Regions from separate parts of the Stenotrophomonas sp. STEN063 genome, predicted to be linked through region 2. Evidence: riboswitches for the same ligand, from Rfam matches in the RefSeq annotation. Region 2 holds a riboswitch; the other holds the start of a gene.
The links. A riboswitch is a leader RNA that binds a small molecule or an ion and turns the genes downstream of it on or off. The one in region 2 is predicted to bind thiamine pyrophosphate.
Positions count from the first base shown of each region.

Region 1 (7,247 bases), on a different contig from region 2:
ACTGCACTGCCGGCAGGAAGGTGTCGGCATTGGCGGTCCAGAACGGTGCTTCCTGGCCCAGCGAGATGCCTTCGACATAGCTGGCGTAGGCATTGGTGCTGTCGCTGGCCTTCCACATCACCGCAGTCTGCGGCAGGAAGCGCGACAGGCGACTGCGACGTTGCGGGTTGCCGCGCTTGTCGTAGGCGCGTTCGTCCAGGCGCACGTAGCGGCCGCCGGCCAGCCACTGCCAGTCTTCATTGAGCTGGATGCGGTCCAATGCGAAGACAGCGGTCTGGCGGCTGTCCAGGCGACGTGCGGACGCGCCGGGTATCAGCGGCGAGGGTTCGAACATGGGCAGCTGCTTGTCGTGGATATTGACCGTGCCGACGTATTCGTTGACGTTGCGGCGCTTGTCCACGGTGCGGCGGAATTGGTCCGCACCAACGGTCAGCTGATGGCCGATGCTGCCGGTGTCGAAGCTGCCGCGCAGCTCGGCGCGCAGCTCCTGGTTGCGGCGGGTATCGTCCGGGCTGCGGTAGTCATAGATGTCGTAATCGCCGTTGGGGGCGAAGTAATTGCCCGGCACGCTGCCATCGGCACATTCGGCGGCGTAGTAGCAGCCATAGGCGAAGGCGACGTTGTCATCGATCACCGTGCGGCTGTGGCTGACGGCAACGCGCGATTGCCAATTGGCGTTGAAGTCGTAGGTGTGCAGCGCGGTGATATTGGTGCTGGCAATGCCTACCGGCTGCTGCCACGGCTGATAGCCGAGCAACTGCTCACGGTCCACGCCGGTCGGCAGTTCACGTCCGCCCAGCAGCTGGTAGCCTGAGGCCGAGCGCTGCGCGCTGGTCTGGTAGTTGGCATCGACTTCGAGCTTGCCGCGCTCGCCGATCAGCCAGTCGGTCGCCAGCGAATAGAAATTGCGGCGGCCATCGGCATGTTCGATATAGGAACTGCTGTCGTCCCAGGCGGCGTTGAAGCGCAGGCCGATGCGCGGGGTCAGCCAATGGCCGACGTCGATGGCGGCATAGCGCGAGCCTTCGTTGTCGGTGCCGAGGGTGACGGTGCGCACTTCGGCCGGCCGTTTGCCGACGTAGTTGATGATGCCACCCGGCGCCATCACGCCGGCCGCCAAGCCAGCTTCGCCCTTGAGCACTTCCACTGACTGCAGGTTCTCCAGTGCCAGACGCTGTTCTCCTGCTATCGACATGCCGTTGAAGCGGTAGCCAGTGGCCGTATCCAGCGCGAAGCCGCGGATGGCGACGTTCTGGTAGTAACCGACTGGGGCGTAGGCGTCGCCGAGCGAGGCGTCATTGCTGGCCAGCTCGGACAGCGAGCGCACCTGCTGGTGGTCGAGGAAGTCGCGATCCAGCACGTTCATCGATGCCGGCGTGCTTTTCCAGTCGCCGCTGCCGAAGCTGTTGGCGCGGGAGTTGTCCGTCTCCGGCTGGCGGGCCTGCACGCGTACGGTGGCCAGTTCGGTCGGGGAGTGTTCGGCAGCAGCGTCAAGGCCGGTGTCGCTGGCGTACAGCGGCAGGGCGGTGCTCAAGGCGAGAGACAGCAACGTGGGGCGCAGGCAGCGGTTCATTCGATTCGTCTTCAGGCAACAAGGGAGACGAAGCGAAGGCGCGCATGCGCAGCGCCAATGACGGCGCTACGGCTGCTGCTCAAAGCTCCCTACGCCGGTGCAAACCGGATCAGGTTCCAAGGGACTCTCTCAGCCTGGCAAATCCAGGCACCCCCGCTTCAGGGCGCCATTTCACTACAAATGCGAATGATTTGCGAGTCGGGCTGCTTCAGGCGGCGGCGCGCAGGGCCTGCAACAAGGCGTGGCCGTGATGGCTGGCGAACCATTCAGGGTGGCCGAGCATGAAGGGCTGCCAAGCGACATCGGCATTCGCGGTGGAGCCGGTGACGCCTTCGAAATACTCGACTTCGGACAGCGCAAAGTCGAAATGCACCATTGGCAGCAGGTCGGCCAGCAGGTGTACCCGTTCGGCCGACAAAGGCAATACCTCGCGGTAGCCGTCGAGCAGGGCCAATGCGATATCGATACGTACCGCCTCGGCGCCGCGCCCCAGTTCCAGCCAGGCCACGGCATTGCGTTCGATGGCGGTGGCCAGGTCGAACAGGGCGCTGGTGGGAGAGGCCAGGCCGAAATCGAGCACGCTGCTGACCTGCATCGCGTTGTGGCCGTGGCCCCACAGCAGGTTGGAGACGTGCCAGTCGTTGTGCGCCCACAACTGCGGTTCTGTCTGCAGGCGCGCGGGCAGTCCGGCATGCCAGGGCAGGACGCTGCGCCGCAACTGCTGCTCCCAAGGGATACGTGCGAGGTAACGGGCCAGTCCGGGGCGGTTGTGCAGATCGGCCTTGAGTGCGGCGATCGGGTCTTCGCTACGGATCAGTTCATCACGGGCGACCAGCAGATGGGTGCTGCGCTGGGGTGCGTGATAGCTGGCTGAAGCGCGGTGCAGGGTGGCCAGCATGCGGCCGGCAGCGCGGGCTCGCTCGACTTCGGTCAGCAGCGTCCACGAAGGTGCATCGCGGTAAAGGTCCTGGCCATCGGCTACGGCGTGCAGTTCGTAGGTCCAATCGCCGTGCGCAATGGCGGTCTGACCATCGTGGCCATGCAGGAGCTGGGTAACCGGAATCCCGGCACTTGCGAGGTGGGTGATGAATTGATGCTCTTCCTGCAGGCACATGGCGCTGCGGACCAGTCGGTGATGGCGTTTGACGAAGACCCTGCCGTGCTGGCCCTGGACAATCGCGGCGGCCGACATCGGCCGCGGGCTGTGCCATAGCAAGGTGCTGTCAGCGTCCAACTGCGGGTAGCGATTACACAGCCAGGCAAGCTCGGTCGCATTGATGGGGGGCCAGTCAGCAGCCACTTCATCGTTGTTCAGGCCTTGCACGCGGTGGGATTGCTGGGTCATCGGAACAGGCTGGGACAGGTGATGCGAGGGAGGCGAGATGGTACGTCAGCTCCGCCAAGGCTGCTGAATGTAGTGCCGAGCCATGCTCGGCTAGGGGCCTTCCCGGTAAAGCGCCAGCCGAGCATGGCTCGGCTCTACAGGGATTCAAGATCCAACGCCGACAGCCAGACAAGCCATGTGAAAGGAATTGTTAAAAAGCGCTGGCGCGCCCCTGCCGAAGTCTGTATGATTCGCCCACACCGCGGGAATAGCTCAGTTGGTAGAGCGCAACCTTGCCAAGGTTGAGGTCGCGAGTTCGAGTCTCGTTTCCCGCTCCAAATCGGAAAGGGCCCCCGCAGCGGGGTCTTTTCATGTCGAGGCGGTGTAATGCTTCGGCGGTGCAATAGTTTGGCCTGGTAGCAGAGTGGTTATGCAGCGGATTGCAAATCCGCGTACGCCGGTTCGATTCCGACCCAGGCCTCCATGTAGCAAGCAAAAAGCCCTGAGAAATCGGGGCTTTTTTGTTTTCTGCGATTTGCTTCCGGTCAGCAGAGTCCAGGAGTGTGGCGGCGGAGTGCGCTGTTTGTCGCCGTTTCCGGCAGGCGAGCCGCCGCTGACATGCTGCGTGTGAGTGAACGCTCCGGTTGCTGGCGGGCCGCTGTCAGTTGTTGATGCGTGCGGCTATCTCAGCTTCAAGATGGGCGAATGCGCGCCACTCGATAGCCTGCAGTCGCGCGCGATCTGCTGGTGGCAGGCCGCTGCTCAACATCGCTGCACCGAAGTCACTCAGTACGGCGTCGCCGGTGGCTGGATTCCACAGGATGTTGTGGGCATACAGGTCGCCATGCAGCACGCCCTGCGCATGCAGATGGGTGAGTGCCGAGCGGATGCAGCCCAGCAGGCGTTCGGCGATGGCAGGCGTAAATCGTGTATCTGCGGCGTAGACGTCGCGCGTGCAGCTGGCAAAGCTGGGTGGGCCGGCCAGGTTGATGTACTGCGGCGGCAGCAGGGGCATTGCCACCACCAAGCGCCCTTGCGGGTGTCCTTCGACGAGGGCCAGTGGCGCAAGCAGGTTGGGATGACCAGCAGCGGCCAGCCCGGCAGCCAGTTCCGAGTGCGGCGTGCCATCGCTGGTGGACGCTGCCTTGAATACTTTGACGGCAATCGCCTGATTGCTGTGCTTGAGCGCGGCGCGATGGATGTGTCCGCTCGCCCCTTCGCCCAGCAGCTCGCCAATCTCCAGATTCTCGTAGCGGATGGCGTGGTGATGCGCATCGGCCAAAGCAACGTGTTCGGCAGCCGCCGTCAGGGGATTGCCGGCCAAGGCCAGCCAGGCCAGGTTTGGCAATGCAAGTAATGTCGCTGGAGTCTCATCGAAATGGTTGCTGGCAATCCGCAACAGTTCCAGTGCTGTGCAATTGCTTAGATCGGGCAGGCTGGCGAGCTGGTTGCAGGAAAGCATCAGTTTCTGCAGTCGCGGACGTTGGCCGAGCGCTGCGGGTAGTTCACCCAACTGGTTGTCGGTCAGAATCAGCCAGCGCAGCCGTGCTGGCAGACTCTGTTCGGGAACGCGCGCGATCGCACAGGCCTTGAAGCCGATCATCTCCAGTTGTTCGCAGTCGCCGAGAGTGACTGGTAATTGCGTAAACGGGTTGTTGGAGCAGAACAGGATGCGTAGCTTGCGCAGTCGCCCCATGTCATCGGGTAAGGAGGTAAGTTGATTGCCGGAGAGATCCAGCACTTCCAGCGTATCGGCCAGGGCGAGCAGCGCCTGCGGGAATTCGGTCAGGCCCAGATTCACCAGACGAACAGTACGGGCGTTGTTGAGCGCGCCGCTTGTGAGATCTTCAAGGGTATGCATGCAGTGCGAGTGTACCGGCACCGCCCGCGCACAAGGCTGTTGTGGGAGCGGCGTCAGCCGCGAAGCAGGCAGTTCATCAGCACAGGGCTTTTGTAGGAGCAGCGTAAGCCGCGAAACCGATAGATCATCAGATGGCATGGATGCCCATGGTTCAAGCAACGTCAGCTTCGCGGCTGACGCCGCTCCTACAGGCAAGCCAGGCTTTCGTCTGGAGGCTCGTGCCAGTCGATCCCACCGGTTGCGTCCGGCTAAATACTTGCAGCGGTGAATGCCGCCAGGGCGAAGCAAAGCAACGTGATGCCGGCGAACGCCAACGGCTTGAGGCGCAATCCAGATGGGGCGGTATCGCCATCGCCGGCTGGACGGGCGCGATGGATCAGGTCCAGCGGGTAGTGACTGGCGGCCATCACATCGTCACATGCATCCATGCAATTGCCGCATTCGATGCAGCTGCTGGAGCGGCCATTGCGAATATCCAGGCCGATCGGGCAGGCGGCAACGCAGGCGCCGCAATCGGTGCAGTCTCCGAGGTGGGCCGGGCTGAACTTGGGCATGGCGCCGGCAATGGCTGGGTGGGCGGCGCGGAATACATAGTCGGCCGCAGTGCTTGCATCGAGCAGGCCGCGTGAACGATGCAATACGCTGGCGTTTTCCTGGCCGCGTTCGCCGCGCGGCTCCCCACGTGGCGCGTTGTACTGGATGCAGGGCGTGCGCGCATCGGCAATCAACGGTTGGATGCGGCTGTAGGGGCAGAGATAGCTGCAGACCTGTTCATGCAGGTACACCACGTTTGCCCAGGTCGCCAGGCCGTAGAAGCTGATCCAGAATAATTCCCAGCCGCTGAGCGTAAGTGTGAGCAAGCCCCGCGCGAGCTCCCCGATGGGCGTGAAGTAGCCCACAAAGCTGATGCCGGTCCACAGCGAGATTGCCGCCCACAGTGCGTGTCGAAGCGGCGTTGCCAATGGCTTCGCCCTGCCTTTGAGATCGGTCAGGCGGGTCAGTCTGCGAAACAGGCGGGTCAACACCGTCTGCGGGCAGGCATAGGTGCACCACAGGCGCCCGTAAAGGCTCGTGGCAAGGCAGAGCAGGGCCAGCGCGGCCAGCGCAAACCATAGCAGCGGCAATGACTGCTCCGGTTGCATCGAAATACCGGTAACCTGGAACTGGCGCGCATCAATGTCGAGCAGCAACCAGGGTTTACCGCCCCAGTGCAGCCAAGGCAGGCCATAGAACGCAGCCAGCATTGCCAAGCTGGTGAACTGGCGGAATCTGTCGCGCTTGCGGGCGGTGCCGGCGCTGGCTTCGCCGATGCTGCGCACCGGGTTCATTCGAAGACCTCCTCCTGCTCGCTTGCAGGGCGCATCAGCAGCGCGGTCACCCCGCACGCGCACAACGTGCCCGCCCAGAACATGAAGAAGCCCAGTGAATAGCCAACTTCACGGCTGATCACGTGCTGCGGGAAGCTGATCTGCTGCAGTTCCAGCGGGTCGATGAAAGCAAAAAAGACCGCCGACATCACCGCCGCTGTAAAGAAGCTGGGCCACACCACGGCGCCCAGGCGTTGGATCATTGGCAGTGAGCGGCGGGTGCTGGCGTCGGCAGAAGCGGTCATTGTGGATTCCTGGGTGCCTCGTGGCGAAGGAATAGAATCGGGTGGGCGGCTCGGCGGTATGGCCGCAGCTGGCAGCCCGGTGTGCAAGGCTAGGGGGTGTGTGGATGGGCGTCGTTGATCCTGATCAAGCGGGCCTTGGCCGGGCGTAGTAGGTTCTGACTAGGTGGCAGGAGGTGGGTTGTGCGGGCTGGGCCGGATGTTTGCAGTGAGGAAGAGGTGGATCGACTGGTGCGGCGCTTCTACGCGCGGGTGCGCGAGGACGCGGTGCTTGGGCCGATATTCGAGGCACGGGTGCATGATTGGGAGGCGCATCTGCTGCAGCTGATTGATTTCTGGTCGGCCCTGCTGCGTGGAACCTCGCGCTTCAATGGCGCGCCGATGCCCAAGCACCTGGCGATTCCCGGGCTGGAGTGGCCGATGTTCGAGCGCTGGCTGGCGTTGTTTGCACAGACCACGGCAGAGCTGGGCAACCCGACGATGCAGGTCTTGGCGGATGAGGCGGCCGGGCGGGTGGCCGGCTCCATCTGGCGTCGATACCACGCCCCTTCGTTCCCGATACTCTGAACGGATGCCGGGTTGGGCCCGTTCATGAATAGGTGAATTGATCTAACTCAAGGCGGTGATGCCTTGGCGGGGGCAAGCTGGCGCCATGAACATGCCGCTGCCAACCTCAAATGCCCTGGGCTGGACCTTCGACGCGGACCTGCTGCGCCGGCATGACCGGCCGGGTCCACGCTATACGTCCTATCCAACCGCCCCGCATTTCCATGATGGTTATGGGCAGGCGCAGTTCTGTGCGGCGGTGGCGCGCAGCAACGCGGTGGGGCGGCCGATGTCGCTGTATGTGCATGTGCCGTACTGCAGCAGCCCGTGTTTC
Region 1 is NZ_JBXFWF010000026.1:13,626-20,872, forward strand. Features, by position in the region: gene AC1VWL_RS08950 (TonB-dependent receptor) at 1-1,573, opposite strand, end outside; TPP riboswitch at 1,643-1,738, opposite strand; gene AC1VWL_RS08955 (phosphotransferase enzyme family protein) at 1,782-2,918, opposite strand; tRNA gene AC1VWL_RS08960 (tRNA-Gly) at 3,160-3,235, shown strand; tRNA gene AC1VWL_RS08965 (tRNA-Cys) at 3,308-3,381, shown strand; gene AC1VWL_RS08970 (leucine-rich repeat-containing protein kinase family protein) at 3,559-4,758, opposite strand; gene AC1VWL_RS08975 (4Fe-4S dicluster domain-containing protein) at 5,007-6,086, opposite strand; gene AC1VWL_RS08980 (hypothetical protein) at 6,083-6,370, opposite strand; gene AC1VWL_RS08985 (group III truncated hemoglobin) at 6,551-6,934, shown strand; gene hemN (oxygen-independent coproporphyrinogen III oxidase) at 7,026-7,247, shown strand, end outside.
Region 1: it holds a riboswitch for thiamine pyrophosphate, as region 2 does, so the genes downstream of both, AC1VWL_RS08950 (TonB-dependent receptor) here and thiC (phosphomethylpyrimidine synthase ThiC) in region 2, are expected to answer to the same signal.

Region 2 (7,247 bases):
CGTCAGCCGCGAAGCAGAGTTTCGCTCAAACCTCCATCTGAAGGTGTCCTTGTTTCGCGGCTGACGCCGCACCCACAAAGACAGTCCGATGCCTGTGGTGCAGCTTGGCTGGTTTGAGCGCTGGCGTGACGGGCAGTTCAGTACGAGGCACATGCACAAGACGTGCGTCAGCGCGGTGGCTGGGCTATCGTCCCGCCATTCCCTTGCCGGTTGTCTGCCATGCTGCGTAGCGCCTTGTTGCTTGCCCTGTCTACTGTGCCGGTAACGGCGTTTGCCGCAGACCGCATCACCGGTCACGAATTTGCCACCCGCTCGGAAGTCATCGCGCCGCATGCAATGGCGGCCACCTCGCAGCCGCTGGCCACCCAGATCGCGCTGGACGTGATGAAGGGCGGCGGCTCGGCGATGGATGCGGCCATCGCTGCCAATGCTGCGCTGGGATTGATGGAGCCGACCGGCAATGGCATTGGCGGTGACCTGTTCGCGATCGTCTGGGACCCGAAGACGCAGAAGCTCCATGGCTACAACGGCTCGGGTCGTTCACCGCGTTCGTTGACGCTGGCGGAGTTGCAGCGGCGTGGTTTGAAGGAGATTCCCGCGACCGGACCGCTGCCGGTGTCGGTGCCGGGCGCGGTGGATGGCTGGTTCGCATTGCATGAACGCTTCGGGCGCAAGCCCATGGCTGAAAACCTGGCGCCGGCCATCGCCTACGCCCGCAATGGGCATCCGGTTTCCGAGGTCATTGCGTATTACTGGGACCGCTCGGTGCCCAAGCTGTCGCAGTATCCGGGTTTCAAGGAGCAGTTCACCATTGATGGACACGCGCCGCGCAAGGGTCAGATGTGGCGCAATCCAAACCTTGCAAACACCTTGCAGCAGATTGCCGATGGGGGCCGTGATGCGTTCTACAAAGGCGACATCGCGCGCGGCATTGGCGACTACTTCAAGACCAATGGCGGTTATCTGAGCTACGAGGACATGGCCGCGCATCACGGCGAGTGGGTCGAGCCGGTCAGCAGCAACTACCGTGGTTATGACGTGTGGGAACTGCCACCGAACAGCCAGGGCATCGCTGCGCTGCAGATCCTCAACGTGCTGGAAGGCTACGATTTCTCGAAGATTCCATTCGGCTCGGCCGAGCACATCCATCTGTTCGTTGAAGCCAAGAAACTGGCCTTCGCCGATCGCGCCCGTTTCTACGCGGACCCTGCGTTCTCGCCGGCACCGGTGCAACGGCTTGTTTCCAAGGACTACGCTGCACAGCGCCGCAGCCTGATCTCGATGGACAAGGCCTTGAAGGAAGTTCAGCCAGGAACGCCCAGGCAGCTGGAGGAGGGCGACACCATCTACATGACCGTGGCCGATGCTGACGGCATGATGGTGTCGCTGATCCAGTCCAACTATCGCGGCATGGGCAGCGGCATGGCGCCGCCGGGGCTGGGCTTCATCTTGCAGGACCGCGGCGAGATGTTCGTGTTGCAGAAGGATCATCCCAACGGTTATGCGCCGGGCAAGCGCCCGTTCCAGACCATCATTCCGGCCTTCATCACCAAGGACGGCAAGCCGTTCGCCAGCTTCGGGGTGATGGGCGGTGCGATGCAGCCGCAGGGGCATGCACAGATCGTGATGAACCTCGTCGACTTCGGCATGAACCTGCAGGAGGCCGGCGATGCACCACGCATCCAGCACGAGGGCTCCACCGAGCCCACCGGACAGGCCACGGCGATGCGTGATGGTGGCGAGGTCAATCTGGAAACCGGCTTTGCATATAAGACGGTGCGCAGCCTGATGCGCAAGGGCCACCGTGTGGTGTTCGCCGACGGTCCTTATGGCGGCTATCAGGCGATCATGCGTGACCCGGAAAGCGGCGTTTACTACGGTGCTTCGGAGAGTCGAAAGGATGGGCAGGCGGCGGGGTACTGATCGTCGCTTCTTGTGGTTGTGGCAGGGCAAAAGCAAAAGCCATAGCCAAAGCCAAAGCCCCCCTCCCCAACCCTCCCCTTCGCTGCGCGAAAGGGAGGGGGTAGAAGCGGCTACGTCGCCATCTTGTAGATCGCCAGGAACGGCCCCCTCCCTTTCGCGCAGCGAAGGGGAGGGTTGGGGAGGGGGAGCTCTTCGCTGCCGTCCTTACCACCCAATTGTCCAGCCACATCGCGCAGCTGGATGCGAAGCCAGCCAGATGCGCCGCGGCAATTCACAGCTCCCGCAGCTCCCGCCTACTTGTCCAGACCTGGCGAACGCTCAGTGACTGCACGTGCTTCTTCCTGTGCTGCCTGCTCGCGCTCGATCCATGCCTCCATCATGTGCCGTGCGCGCTGCGCGAGCCGGCGCTGGCGGTTGTGCTCGGCGTCCAGCACGCGGTACAGCGATACCATCACCAACACCATCAACAGCGCGAATGGCAAAGCTGCAATGGTGATCATGCCCTGCAGTGCATCCAACCCACCTGCGAGCAGCAGAACCGCTGCGATCAGTGCAATGGCAATGCCCCACACCAGCTTGCGTGACAGTGGCGGATCACCGGCTTCATCGGTGGACATGCTGGCCAGCACCAGCACCGCCGAATCGGCCGAGGTGACGAAGAAGATAACGAGCAGGACCAAGGCCAGGCCCGCGAGCAGCAAGGATGCTGGCATGCTGTCGAACAGCGTGAACAATACCGTCTCATAGCCATTGCCCAACGCCTGGACCAGATCGGCGTGGCCAGACAGCTGCGCCCACAGCGCAGTGCCACCGAACACGGAGAACCACAGGAAGCCGAGCAGGGTTGGCGCCAGCACCACCCCGACCACGAACTCGCGCACGCTGCGGCCACGTGATACCCGCGCAATGAAGGAACCCACGAACGGCGCCCAGGCAATCCACCAGGCCCAGTAGAAGATGGTCCAATCCGCGACCCAGGTGCTGCCCGAGAAGGGCGACATGCGCAGGCTCATTGTCACCAGCTGGTTCAGGTAGGCGCCCAGCGTGGTGGTGAAGGTGTCGAAGATGAAGCCAGTAGGGCCGAGCACCAGCACTGCGGCAAGCAGCAATGCCGCCAGCGCCAGATTGAAGTTGGACAACCACTTGATGCCACGGTCCACGCCGCTGGTGGTGGAGAGCATGTAAAGCACGAAGGCGATGGCGATGACGGTCATCTGCAGTGGCACGCCTGCGGTGACACCGAACACACGTTGCATGCCGGCGGCGATCTGGATGGTGCCGAATCCCAACGTGGTGGCGACACCAATTGCGGTGGCGACCACCGCTGCGATATTCACCAGCTTGCCAACCCAGCCACGATGATGGCGGCCGATGACCGGTTGCAGCATGTCGCTGATCAGGCCGCGACCATTGCGGTTGTACTGGAACCAGGCCATTGCCAGCCCGATCAACGCATAGATCGCCCACGGGTGCAGGCCCCAGTGGAAGAACGAGTAACGCATCGCGGCGCGGGCGGCATCCATGCCTTGCGGCGGCAGGCCTTCCGGCGGGGTGACGAAATGCGATATCGGCTCGGCCGCGCCCCAGAACACCAGGCCGATGCCCATGCCGGCGGCGAACAGCATCGACAGCCAGCTGGCGCGGGAGAAGTCCGGCTCGGCATCTTCACCGCCGATGCGCAGGCTGCCGAAGCGGCCGAACGCCAGGTACAGCAGGAAAGACAGTGTCAGGAACACGATCAGCAGGTACATCCAACCAGCGCCACGCACAACCTGGGCCAGCGCGGCCTGCACCACGTCGTTGAAGGGACCGGGCGCGAGGCCGGCAATCAGCACCAGTAGCGCGACCAGTGCAATGGAAATACGAAACACCATGAAGGAGCTTCTCCGATCAAATGAGCGATTGAGGGGAGCGAGCCTGAGCTTGCAGGACAACCGGCTGGCACCATGGCGCCGGGCCGGGAAAGGAGGGGCGGCAAGCGCCGCAAGGCAGTCATTCGAAACGAGCCTGCGCGCGATGTTACTGAATGGCGCGTCACGATTACGTTAGTGGCCTGTGACGCTGTGCAAGGAGACGCCTGCGGTCAGCAGCTGCAGCCCGTTGACCGGTGTTCCTGTCGGCTTGGCTTTCCCATCGATTGCAGGTCTAATGACGCCCGAAGCGGGGGTACCGTGACCATTGGGTCGCGGTTGAGACATACCCTTCGAACCTGATCCGGCTCATACCGGCGTAGGGAAGCTTCGTGTGCCGCCAGTCGATGTGCCCGCTATGGGCCGGGGCCGGGTGGCGTGCGCCTTCGCTTCGTTCCGTCATGCGAATCCCTCGCGTGGCCTTCGCACCCCGCGTGTGGATAGACAGGACGAATGCCAATGAACGCACAGCCCAGCCTGCAGCAGCAGGCCCAGCAACTCTCCGAATCCGTGACCCGGCCGATTCCCGGCTCGCGCAAGATCTTCGTCTCTGGTTCGCGCCCGGACCTGCAGGTGCCGATGCGCGAGATTGCGTTGACCAGCACGCCCACCCTGTTCGGCGGCGAGGAGAACCATCCGGTCACCGTGTATGACACCTCCGGCCCGTATACGGATCCGCAGGCCAACATCGATCTGGCAGCGGGGCTGGCGGCGGTGCGCAGCGCCTGGATCGAGGAGCGCGGGGATACCGAGCAGTTGGCCGGTCTCAGCTCCGAGTTCGGCCGTGGTCGCCAGCATGATGCCCGGCTGGATGCCGTGCGCTTTCCTGGCCGCACGCTGCCGCGCCGCGCGATTGGTACCGCCAATGTCACCCAGATGCACTATGCGCGGCGCGGCAGCGTTACCCCGGAGATGGAGTACGTCGCCATCCGCGAGAACCAGCGCTTGGATGCAGTGCGTGATGCAGGACTGCTTGCCCAGCATCCAGGGCAGAGCTTCGGTGCCAGCATCCAGCAGATCATCACCCCGGAATTCGTGCGCGAGGAGATCGCGCGCGGCCGCGCGGTCCTGCCGAACAACATCAACCACCCCGAGTGTGAGCCGATGATCATCGGCCGCAACTTCCTCACCAAGATCAACGCCAACATCGGCAACAGCGCGGTGTCGTCGGGCATAGCCGAGGAAGTGGAGAAGCTGGTGTGGGCGATCCGCTGGGGCGGCGACACGGTGATGGATCTGTCCACCGGCAAGCACATCCATGAGACGCGCGAGTGGATCGTGCGCAACTCACCGGTGCCGATTGGCACGGTGCCGATCTACCAGGCGCTGGAGAAGGTGGATGGCCGGGCCGAGGAGCTGACCTGGGAGATCTTCCGCGACACCTTGATCGAGCAGGCCGAGCAGGGGGTTGATTACTTCACCATCCACGCCGGGGTGTTGCTGCGACACGTGCCACTGACTGCCAAGCGTGTCACCGGCATCGTCTCGCGCGGCGGTTCGATCATGGCCAAATGGTGCCTGGCGCACCACAAGGAAAATTTTCTCTACACGCACTTCGAGGACATCTGCGACATCATGAAGGCCTACGACGTGTCCTTCAGTCTCGGTGACGGGCTGCGCCCGGGCTGCATTGCCGATGCCAACGACGCGGCGCAGTTCGGCGAACTGGAGGCGCTGGGCGAGCTGACCAAGATTGCCTGGAAGCATGATGTGCAGACCATCATCGAAGGTCCCGGCCATGTGCCGATGCAGCTGATCAAGCAGAACATGGACAAGCAGCTGCAGGAGTGTGGCGAAGCGCCGTTCTATACGTTGGGGCCGCTGACCACCGATATCGCGCCGGGCTACGACCACATCACCAGCGCGATCGGTGCGGCGATGATTGGTTGGTACGGCACCGCGATGCTCTGCTACGTTACGCCGAAGGAACACCTGGGGTTGCCCAACCGGCAGGACGTGCGCGACGGCATCATGGCGTACAAGATCGCTGCGCATGCCGCCGATCTTGCCAAGGGCCATCCGGGTGCGCAGGTCCGCGACAACGCCTTGAGCAAGGCGCGCTTCGAATTCCGCTGGGAAGACCAGTTCAATCTCGGTCTGGATCCGGAGAAGGCCAAGGAATTCCATGACGAAACGCTGCCCAAGGATGCACACAAGCTGGCCCACTTCTGTTCGATGTGCGGCCCGCACTTCTGCTCGATGAAGATCACCCAGGATGTGCGTGAGTACGCGGCCGAGCAGGGCGTGGATGAAGGGCTGGCGTTGGCGGCGGGGATGGCCGAGAAATCGGCGCAGTTCCGCGAGCAGGGCGCGCAGGTCTACCGGATCGAGTAGACCCGCGGTACGGGGCGGGGCATCCCGGCGGGTGCCCCGGCCCTTGATTGACGCCGGGACGTCGACGGACGTGTTAGCGTGCGCTCGTCCACACCAGGGGTAGGCCATGAAACTTCGCTTCGTTTCCTTGCTTCTCGTCTTGTCCTCGCTGCTCCTGCTGGGTGCCTGCGCCAGCACGCCGCGTGTAGCCAGCCAGGCCGATCCGACTGCCGACTTTTCGCGCTACCGCAGCTTTGCGTTCTACACCCCGCTGGCGCTCGAGCAGCACGGCTATACCACCATCACCAGCAACCGCATCCGCGCCGCGGTGCGCACGCAGATGGAGTCACGTGGTTACCGGTTCGATGAAGCCAACCCGGACCTGTGGGTGAACCTCAACGCCTACCTGCAGGACAAGACCCAGGTCACCACGATGCCGGAAGTGGATTACGACTATTACTACAGCTACCGCGCCCGCGGTTATGTCGCCGTGCCGTACTGGCGTGACCGCACCGACGTGCGCCAGTACACCGAAGGCACCTTGAACATCGACGTGGTGGATGCGCGGAAGAAGCAGCTGGTCTGGGAAGGCGTCGCGGTCGGTACGGTGGGGCGGGTGAAGCCGGAGCAGCGCGGCGAGCGCATTGATGCCGCGGTGGCCGCGATCTTTGCCGCTTACCCGTATCGCGCCGGGATGGCGACCAGTCCGGGCCCCTGAGGTCCGCTCCTGCGGGCCTTGGCTCAACCACACCGTTCGGCACCGGCAATGAAGGGATGCGTATGCAGTCGCGCTTGAGATTGATCGTGATGGCGCGCAGGCACCCATCTGCATGGTTGCTGGCGGTGCAATTGCTGGGCGTTCTGCTTTACCCGGCGATGGAGCACATGCCAGCCGGACGCGCCTTGTTCGGTGCGTTCGGCATGGTGGTGCTGGGGTTGGCGGTGTGGGTGGTGCGGCGCAGTCCGCTGCTGCTGTGGCTGGCGCTGACGCTGGCCATTCCGGCCGTGGTGTTCTCCATCGCCGGTGCCCTGTTGGGGCGCCATTCGCTGGTCGCGGTGGCGCAGGCATTCGAGAGCCTGCTGTACTTCTATACCTCGTGC
Region 2 is NZ_JBXFWF010000009.1:36,303-43,549, reverse strand. Features, by position in the region: gene ggt (gamma-glutamyltransferase) at 220-1,923, shown strand; gene AC1VWL_RS04200 (BCCT family transporter) at 2,217-3,797, opposite strand; TPP riboswitch at 4,076-4,177, shown strand; gene thiC (phosphomethylpyrimidine synthase ThiC) at 4,293-6,167, shown strand; gene AC1VWL_RS04190 (DUF4136 domain-containing protein) at 6,274-6,864, shown strand; gene AC1VWL_RS04185 (ion channel) at 6,921-7,247, shown strand, end outside.